Dinoroseobacter shibae DFL 12 = DSM 16493: one gene and its partner. The protein of the gene in region 1 binds, or shares a complex with, the protein of each later gene. Links are inferred from orthologs where the notes say so. Each region holds a gene or a part of one and is shown in the gene's direction. Other genes may lie near its edges. The genes, in order: clpA and clpS.

Region 1 (3,366 bases):
GTTGATCGCACAAGGGGTTCGGCCCGTCCGACGCCGCAGCGCCACTACACAATATGTACACTCTGGGCCGCGTTGCGAAAACCCACGCCCGCGCGTGCGCTGCGTGCGAAATGTCGCGCGCTGGAACGCGATGCAGGGTGGCGCGCTCAAATTCTGCACTATTTTTAGGCACATCGTGCGGACTGGTTTATCTCCATCTGCCGGCCGCGCAACCGGCCCGCCCCCGCACACCGCGCGCAAAACGAAGGATTTCCAACGCTAAGCGCTGCTTTTGGAGCCCTTGCAGCGTTTTTCCGACCCGCCGAATGACGGGAATTGGCCTTTGGTCAGATGCCCTTATCGCCCGCGCGGACCCGCTTTGCTGAAAAAAGCCTTGAAGCGCGCCGAAGAACACCGAAGTTTAACCTATAAGGGAAATGGTTGTGACGTCCTCCCTCGCGTCCCGGCCCCAGTGAAAGGAGCCCCCGGTGCCTTCGTTTTCGAATACGCTAGAACAGGCCATCCACACCGCGCTCGCCCAGGCCAATGCGCGTCGTCATGAACTGGCGACGCTTGAGCATCTGCTTTTGGCGCTGATCGACGAGCCGGACGCGGCCAAGGTCATGAAAGCCTGCAATGTCGACCTGGACGCCCTGCGCCAGACCCTCGAGGCTTTCATCGAGGAAGATCTCGCAACGCTCGCCACGGATGTTGAGGGGTCCGAAGCCGTGCCCACCGCTGCGTTCCAGCGGGTGATCCAGCGCGCCGCGATCCATGTGCAGTCCTCGGGCCGCCAGGAAGTGACCGGCGCCAATGTGCTGGTCGCGATCTTCGCGGAACGCGAGTCCAATGCCGCGTATTTCCTGCAGGAACAGGACATGACCCGGTATGACGCGGTGAATTTCATCGCCCATGGCGTGGCCAAGAACCCCAGTTTCGGCGAATCCCGGCCCGTGTCGGGCGCGTCGGACATGGAAGAAGAGGCCAGCGCCAGCACCGATCAGGGCGGGGACGAGAAGGAGTCCGCGCTTGCAAAGTACTGCGTGGACCTGAACGCCAAATCGCGCAAGGGTGACGTCGACCCGCTTATCGGGCGCGACAGCGAGGTGGAGCGCTGTATCCAGGTGTTGTGCCGTCGGCGCAAGAATAACCCGCTTCTGGTGGGCGATCCCGGCGTGGGCAAGACCGCCATCGCCGAGGGCCTGGCGCGCAAGATCGTGCAGGGCGAAACGCCCGAGGTGCTGCGCGGTGCCACCATCTACAGCCTGGACATGGGGGCGCTGCTGGCGGGCACCCGCTATCGCGGCGATTTCGAAGAGCGGTTGAAGGCCGTTGTTACCGAACTTGAAGACCACCCGGATGCGGTACTCTTCATCGACGAGATCCACACGGTGATCGGGGCCGGGGCAACATCCGGCGGGGCGATGGACGCCTCCAACCTGCTCAAGCCCGCGTTGCAGGGCGGCAAGCTGCGCTGCATGGGCTCGACCACCTACAAGGAGTTCCGTCAGCATTTCGAGAAGGATCGCGCGCTGAGCCGCCGGTTCCAGAAGATCGACGTGACCGAGCCCTCGGTCGAGGACACGGTGAAGATCCTCAAGGGCCTCAAGCCCTATTTCGAGGATCACCATGCGATCAAGTACACCTCCGACGCGATCAAGACCGCGGTGGAGCTGTCGGCGCGCTATATCAACGACCGGAAACTGCCGGACAAGGCCATCGACGTGATCGACGAGGCCGGGGCCGCGCAGCACCTGGTGGCCGAATCCAAGCGCCGCAAGACCATCGGCGCCAAGGAAATCGAGGCCGTGGTGGCCAAGATCGCCCGCATCCCGCCGAAAAACGTCTCCAAGGACGATGCGGAGGTGCTGAAGGATCTCGAGGTCTCGCTCAAGCGCGTGGTCTTCGGCCAGGACAATGCGATCGAGGCGCTCAGCTCCGCGATCAAGCTGGCCCGCGCGGGCCTGCGCGAGCCGGAAAAGCCCATCGGCAACTACCTCTTCGCGGGCCCCACGGGTGTCGGCAAGACCGAGGTGGCCAAGCAGCTCTCCAGTACGCTGGGGGTGGAGCTTTTGCGGTTCGACATGTCGGAATACATGGAGAAACACGCGGTCTCGCGCCTGATCGGTGCACCTCCGGGCTATGTCGGGTTCGACCAGGGCGGTCTTCTGACCGACGGGGTCGACCAGCACCCGCATTGCGTGCTCCTGCTCGACGAGATCGAGAAGGCGCACCCGGATGTCTACAACATCCTGCTGCAGGTGATGGATCACGGCACGCTCACCGACCATAACGGGCGGACCGTGGATTTCCGTAACGTGATCCTGATCATGACCTCCAACGCGGGGGCCGCGGAACAGGCCAAGGCCGCCATCGGCTTCGGGCGCGACCGGCGCGAGGGCGAGGATACCGCCGCGATCGAGCGGACCTTCACGCCCGAGTTCCGCAACCGCCTGGACGCAGTGATCAGCTTCGCGCCGCTCGGCAAGGAGATCATCATGCAGGTCGTCGAAAAGTTCGTGCTCCAGCTCGAAGCACAACTGCTGGACCGCAACGTCACCATCGAGCTGAGCGAGGAAGCGGCGACGCTGCTCGGCGACATGGGTTACGACGACAAGATGGGCGCCCGCCCCCTGGGCCGCGTGATCCAAGAGCAGATCAAGAAGCCGCTGGCGGAAGAGTTGCTCTTCGGCAAGCTGGCCAAGGGCGGCATCGTCAAGGTCGGCGTGAAGGACGGCAAGATCGATCTGCAGATCGCGCCGATCGGCGCACCCCGGATCTCCAGCAAGAAGCCCCCGCTTCTGACCGCGGACTGATCCCGGACCACAGCACCCTTAAACGCCCGGCCCCCGCGCCGGGCGTTTTCATTTCTCGGTGAACTTCAACTCGATTCGGCGGTTGAGCGCCCGGCCCTCCGGCGTATCCTCCAAGCTCACGGGCTGGTACTCGCCGAACCCGGTGGGCGCGAGCCGGTCAGGCGGGATGCCCTGGTCCTCAATCAGGAACCGCGCGACCGACAGCGCCCTGCCCTGGCTCAGTTCCCAGTTATCGGCGTATTTGCCACCGCCCGTCACCGGCACGTTGTCGGTGTGCCCGTCCACACGCAGCACCCAGTCGATGCCTTCGGGGATGCGGTCCGCCACGCTGCGCAGGATGCCCGCGACCTTCGCAACCTCCGCCTGCCCCTGGGGCGAAAGCGCCACTTCGCCCGTGTCGAACAGCACCGAGGACGAGAACACGAACCGGTCGCCTTCGATCCGGACGCCCTCCTGACCGCCGAGCAGATCACGCAACTCGCCAAAAAACTCCGAGCGATAGCGCGCGAGATCCTGCGCCTCGGCCTCCAGCCGCCGCCGCTCGGCCTCCTCCAGGTCGGCGCGGGCGCGT
Region 2 (3,165 bases), 2.4 Mb from region 1 along the record:
CCAGGCCGATCTCGCCCATGCGCACCGCCTCGAAGGCGATGTAGAGGGTCATCATCTTGGTCAGGGATGCAGGGTGCAGGCGTGTGTCGGCGTTGCGCGAATGCAGCACCTCGCCGGTGCGGGCATCGATCACCATCGCCGCGTAGGGCGCGGCCTGTACGGGCTGTGCCGAGATTTGCATCCCCAGGCACACACACACGATTGCAATTATTCGGAATCCTTCCAGCCACGGACGTGCCATGTCAACTCGATCCTATTCTGCCTCTGGGCGCGTCTCGTTGGACGCACCGCGTTTATTACATGAAGGATAGCACGCAAATCTTCGTGAAGAAACGGTTTATCCCGGTCTGAATCCGGATAATTCGCGCCTTGAAACCCACATCTTGGGGCCCGCGCGCCACAAGGCGCAAGCCTCTAGCGGCGCAGCCCGTCGATCAGCCCGGGCAGCCCCCCGAGATCGGGCAACTCGAAAAACCGATGGGCCCCCTTGGGCGACTCGGCCTGTTCCAGCACCCAGGTCAGGTCATGGGGCACATGCACGGCGAAGGCCCCCGCCGCCAGCGCGGGCAACACGTCGGACTTCAGCGAGTTGCCCACCATCATCGCGCCGGCCGGCCCATGGGGGGCCTTGGCAAAGGCGCGGGCATAGGTGGCGGGCGTCTTGTCGGACACGATTTCCACCGCGTCGAAGAACTCCCCCAGCCCCGATTGCGCCAGCTTGCGCTCCTGGTCCAGCAGGTCGCCCTTGGTGATGAGCACCAGCTCGAACTCCGCGGCCAGCGCCGCCACCGTCTCGCCCACATGGGGCAGGAGGTGGATCGGGTGCTGCAGCATCTCCTGCCCTGCGGCGAGCAGCTCTGCTATGACCTCGCCCGGCACCTTGTGCTCGGTCACCTCCAGCGCCGTCTCGATCATCGACAGCACGAACCCCTTGATCCCGAACCCGTAATGGCCGAGGTTGCGCCGCTCGGCCGCCAGCAGCCGCTCCATCAGGTGGTCGGGCTCGGCGAACTCGGCCAGCAGGTCGGCGAATCGTTCCTGGGTAAGCTGGAAGAACTGCTCGTTCTGCCAGAGCGTGTCATCGGCATCGAAGCCGATGGTCGTGATCGGGGTGGACAATCGTGGGCCTCGGTTGGTCAAAGCGCAGCACTGGGGCGGTTTTGTTCGGCTTGAGCCCGGGTTGCTCTTTTCACACGGGCCTCTACACTTATATTGCCAGTTTGACACGCAACACCAGAGTGGCTGCGAATGACAGGAAACACCCCGATCCAGATGTCTGATGAACCCGGCACGCCCAATGACGATACCAGCGTCATCACCAAGACCAGAACCAAGACGGAGAAACCTCCGCTCTACAAGGTTCTGATCCTGAACGATGATTACACGCCCATGGAATTCGTCGTGCATGTGCTGGAGCGGTTCTTCGGCATGACCCACGGCCAGGCGGTCGAGCTGATGCTCACCGTGCACAAGAAAGGCGTGGCGGTGGTGGGGGTGTTTTCCTACGAGATCGCCGAGACCAAGGTCGCCCAGGTGATGGATTTCGCCCGCCGGCACCAGCATCCGCTGCAGTGCACGATGGAAAAGGAATAGCGCCCCGGCGCAGCCCATGACAGCACAACGATTACGGCTGGCCCTGGACGCGGGTCTTCTGGAGTGGCCAGACGGCCCGGTACTCGCCCTGCGCCCGCCGCCCGGGCTCGAAGGGCTGCCCGAGGACAGGTTCCAGATCGTCCACGGATTTCGCCCCGATGTTACCGCCTGGGAACGCCGCGGCGCCCTGGTGCAGCCGCAGGCCGAGGGCGCGTTCGCGACGGCCCTCGTTTGCGTGCCCCGGGCCAAGGACCATGCCCGCGCGCTGCTGGCCGAGGCGATCGGCCGGGTCGGGCCCGGCGGGCTGATCGTTCTGGACGGGCAGAAGACCGACGGCGTCGACAGCCTGGTGAAGCTCGCGAAATCCCTGCTGACGGGGGTCGAGGTCTATGCCAAGGCCCATGGCAAACTGCTCTGGGGGCGAGTGCCGGACCCCTTGCCCGATCTGGCGCCGCTGACCCCGCCGCTGACATCGCCCGAGGGCTGGGTGACAGCGCGCGCGGGGTTTTCCGCCGGGGCGGTGGATGCGGGCTCGGCGCTGCTGGCGGCCCATCTGCCCGCGCGGTTGCAGGGCGACGTGCTCGATCTCGGGGCCGGGTGGGGGTATCTGGCCAAGGCCGCGCTTGCCTCGGGGCAGGTCACCGGCATGGATCTGGTGGAGGCCGAGTTCGACGCGCTGGAGGCCGCGCGCCGCAATGTCGACGATCCGCGCGCAAGGTTTCTTTGGGAGGACGCGGCGGTCTTCGCCCCCGGCAAACGCTACGACGCGATCCTGTGCAACCCGCCCTTCCACACCTCGCGCAAGGCCGACCCGGCGATCGGCCAGATGTTTCTGCGCACGGCCGCGCGGCTCTTGAAGCCCTCCGGCGTGCTCGGGCTTGTCGCAAACCGGCATTTGCCCTATGAGCACACCCTCGCCGAGTGTTTCGGCGAAGCCCAGCCCGTGACCGAGGCGCAGGGCTACAAGATCTTCCATGCGCGCAAGCCGCGCCAGACCGGCGCCGCGCGCGCCTCCTGACCCCCCTCACACCCTGCTTGGAGACGACCGATGTCCTTCTCTATTTCCGGAAAAACCGCCATCGTGACCGGGGCGGCGAACGGGGTGGGCCTCGCCATCGCGCGGCAATTCGTGGATCACGGGGCGAACGTGATGTTCGCGGATCGCGACGAGACGCGGCTGAAGGACGAGGTCGGCAAGATGGGCGAGGACAGCGGCAGCGCGCGCTACTATGCCGGGGATCTGCGGGAACGGCTGACCCAGGCCAACCTGCTCTCGGCCACGATCGACGCCTTCGACCGGGTCGATATCCTGGTGAATGCCAGTCGCCAGATGATGAGTTCGGACCCGCTCGACCCGGACCACGACAATGTCGAGGAGATGCTGGAGCAGAACCTGATGACTGCCCTGCGGCTCAGCCAGCTGGTGTCGAAACGGATGATCAAGCAGTCCGAGGACGAGGACGAGGAACAGCCCGCGGGCGCCATCGTCAACCTGTCCTCCATCGCTGCGCGCCAGACCCATGCGCAACTGCTGGGCTATTCCATCGCCTCGGCGGCCCTGGACCAGATGAC

What was found.
Region 2: the proteins of clpA (region 1) and clpS are in contact, whole or in part, in a solved structure (PDB 1LZW), measured with the Escherichia coli proteins. The link is inferred for Dinoroseobacter shibae DFL 12 = DSM 16493 from one-to-one orthologs.

Annotation. Positions count from the first base shown.
Region 1 is NC_009952.1:3,095,864-3,099,229, forward strand. Bases 82-3,131 are described here. They hold clpA (ATP-dependent Clp protease ATP-binding subunit ClpA), read left to right. Parts: upstream 82-467; coding sequence 468-2,795; downstream 2,796-3,131. Other genes in these bases: DSHI_RS14915 (peptidoglycan -binding protein), read right to left, coding at 2,844-3,131. Outside these bases: more of DSHI_RS14915, read right to left, coding at 3,132-3,366. UniProt on the Escherichia coli protein: ATP-dependent specificity component of the ClpAP protease. It directs the protease to specific substrates. It has unfoldase activity. The primary function of the ClpA-ClpP complex appears to be the degradation of unfolded or abnormal proteins.
Region 2 is NC_009952.1:674,801-677,965, forward strand. Bases 84-2,932 are described here. They hold clpS (ATP-dependent Clp protease adapter ClpS), read left to right. Parts: upstream 84-1,272; coding sequence 1,273-1,593; downstream 1,594-2,932. Other genes in these bases: DSHI_RS03420 (D-alanyl-D-alanine carboxypeptidase family protein), read right to left, coding at 84-241; DSHI_RS03425 (HAD family hydrolase), read right to left, coding at 415-1,119; DSHI_RS03435 (class I SAM-dependent methyltransferase), read left to right, coding at 1,610-2,611; DSHI_RS03440 (SDR family NAD(P)-dependent oxidoreductase), read left to right, coding at 2,642-2,932. Also shown: more of DSHI_RS03420, read right to left, coding at 1-83; more of DSHI_RS03440, read left to right, coding at 2,933-3,165. UniProt on the Escherichia coli protein: Involved in the modulation of the specificity of the ClpAP-mediated ATP-dependent protein degradation.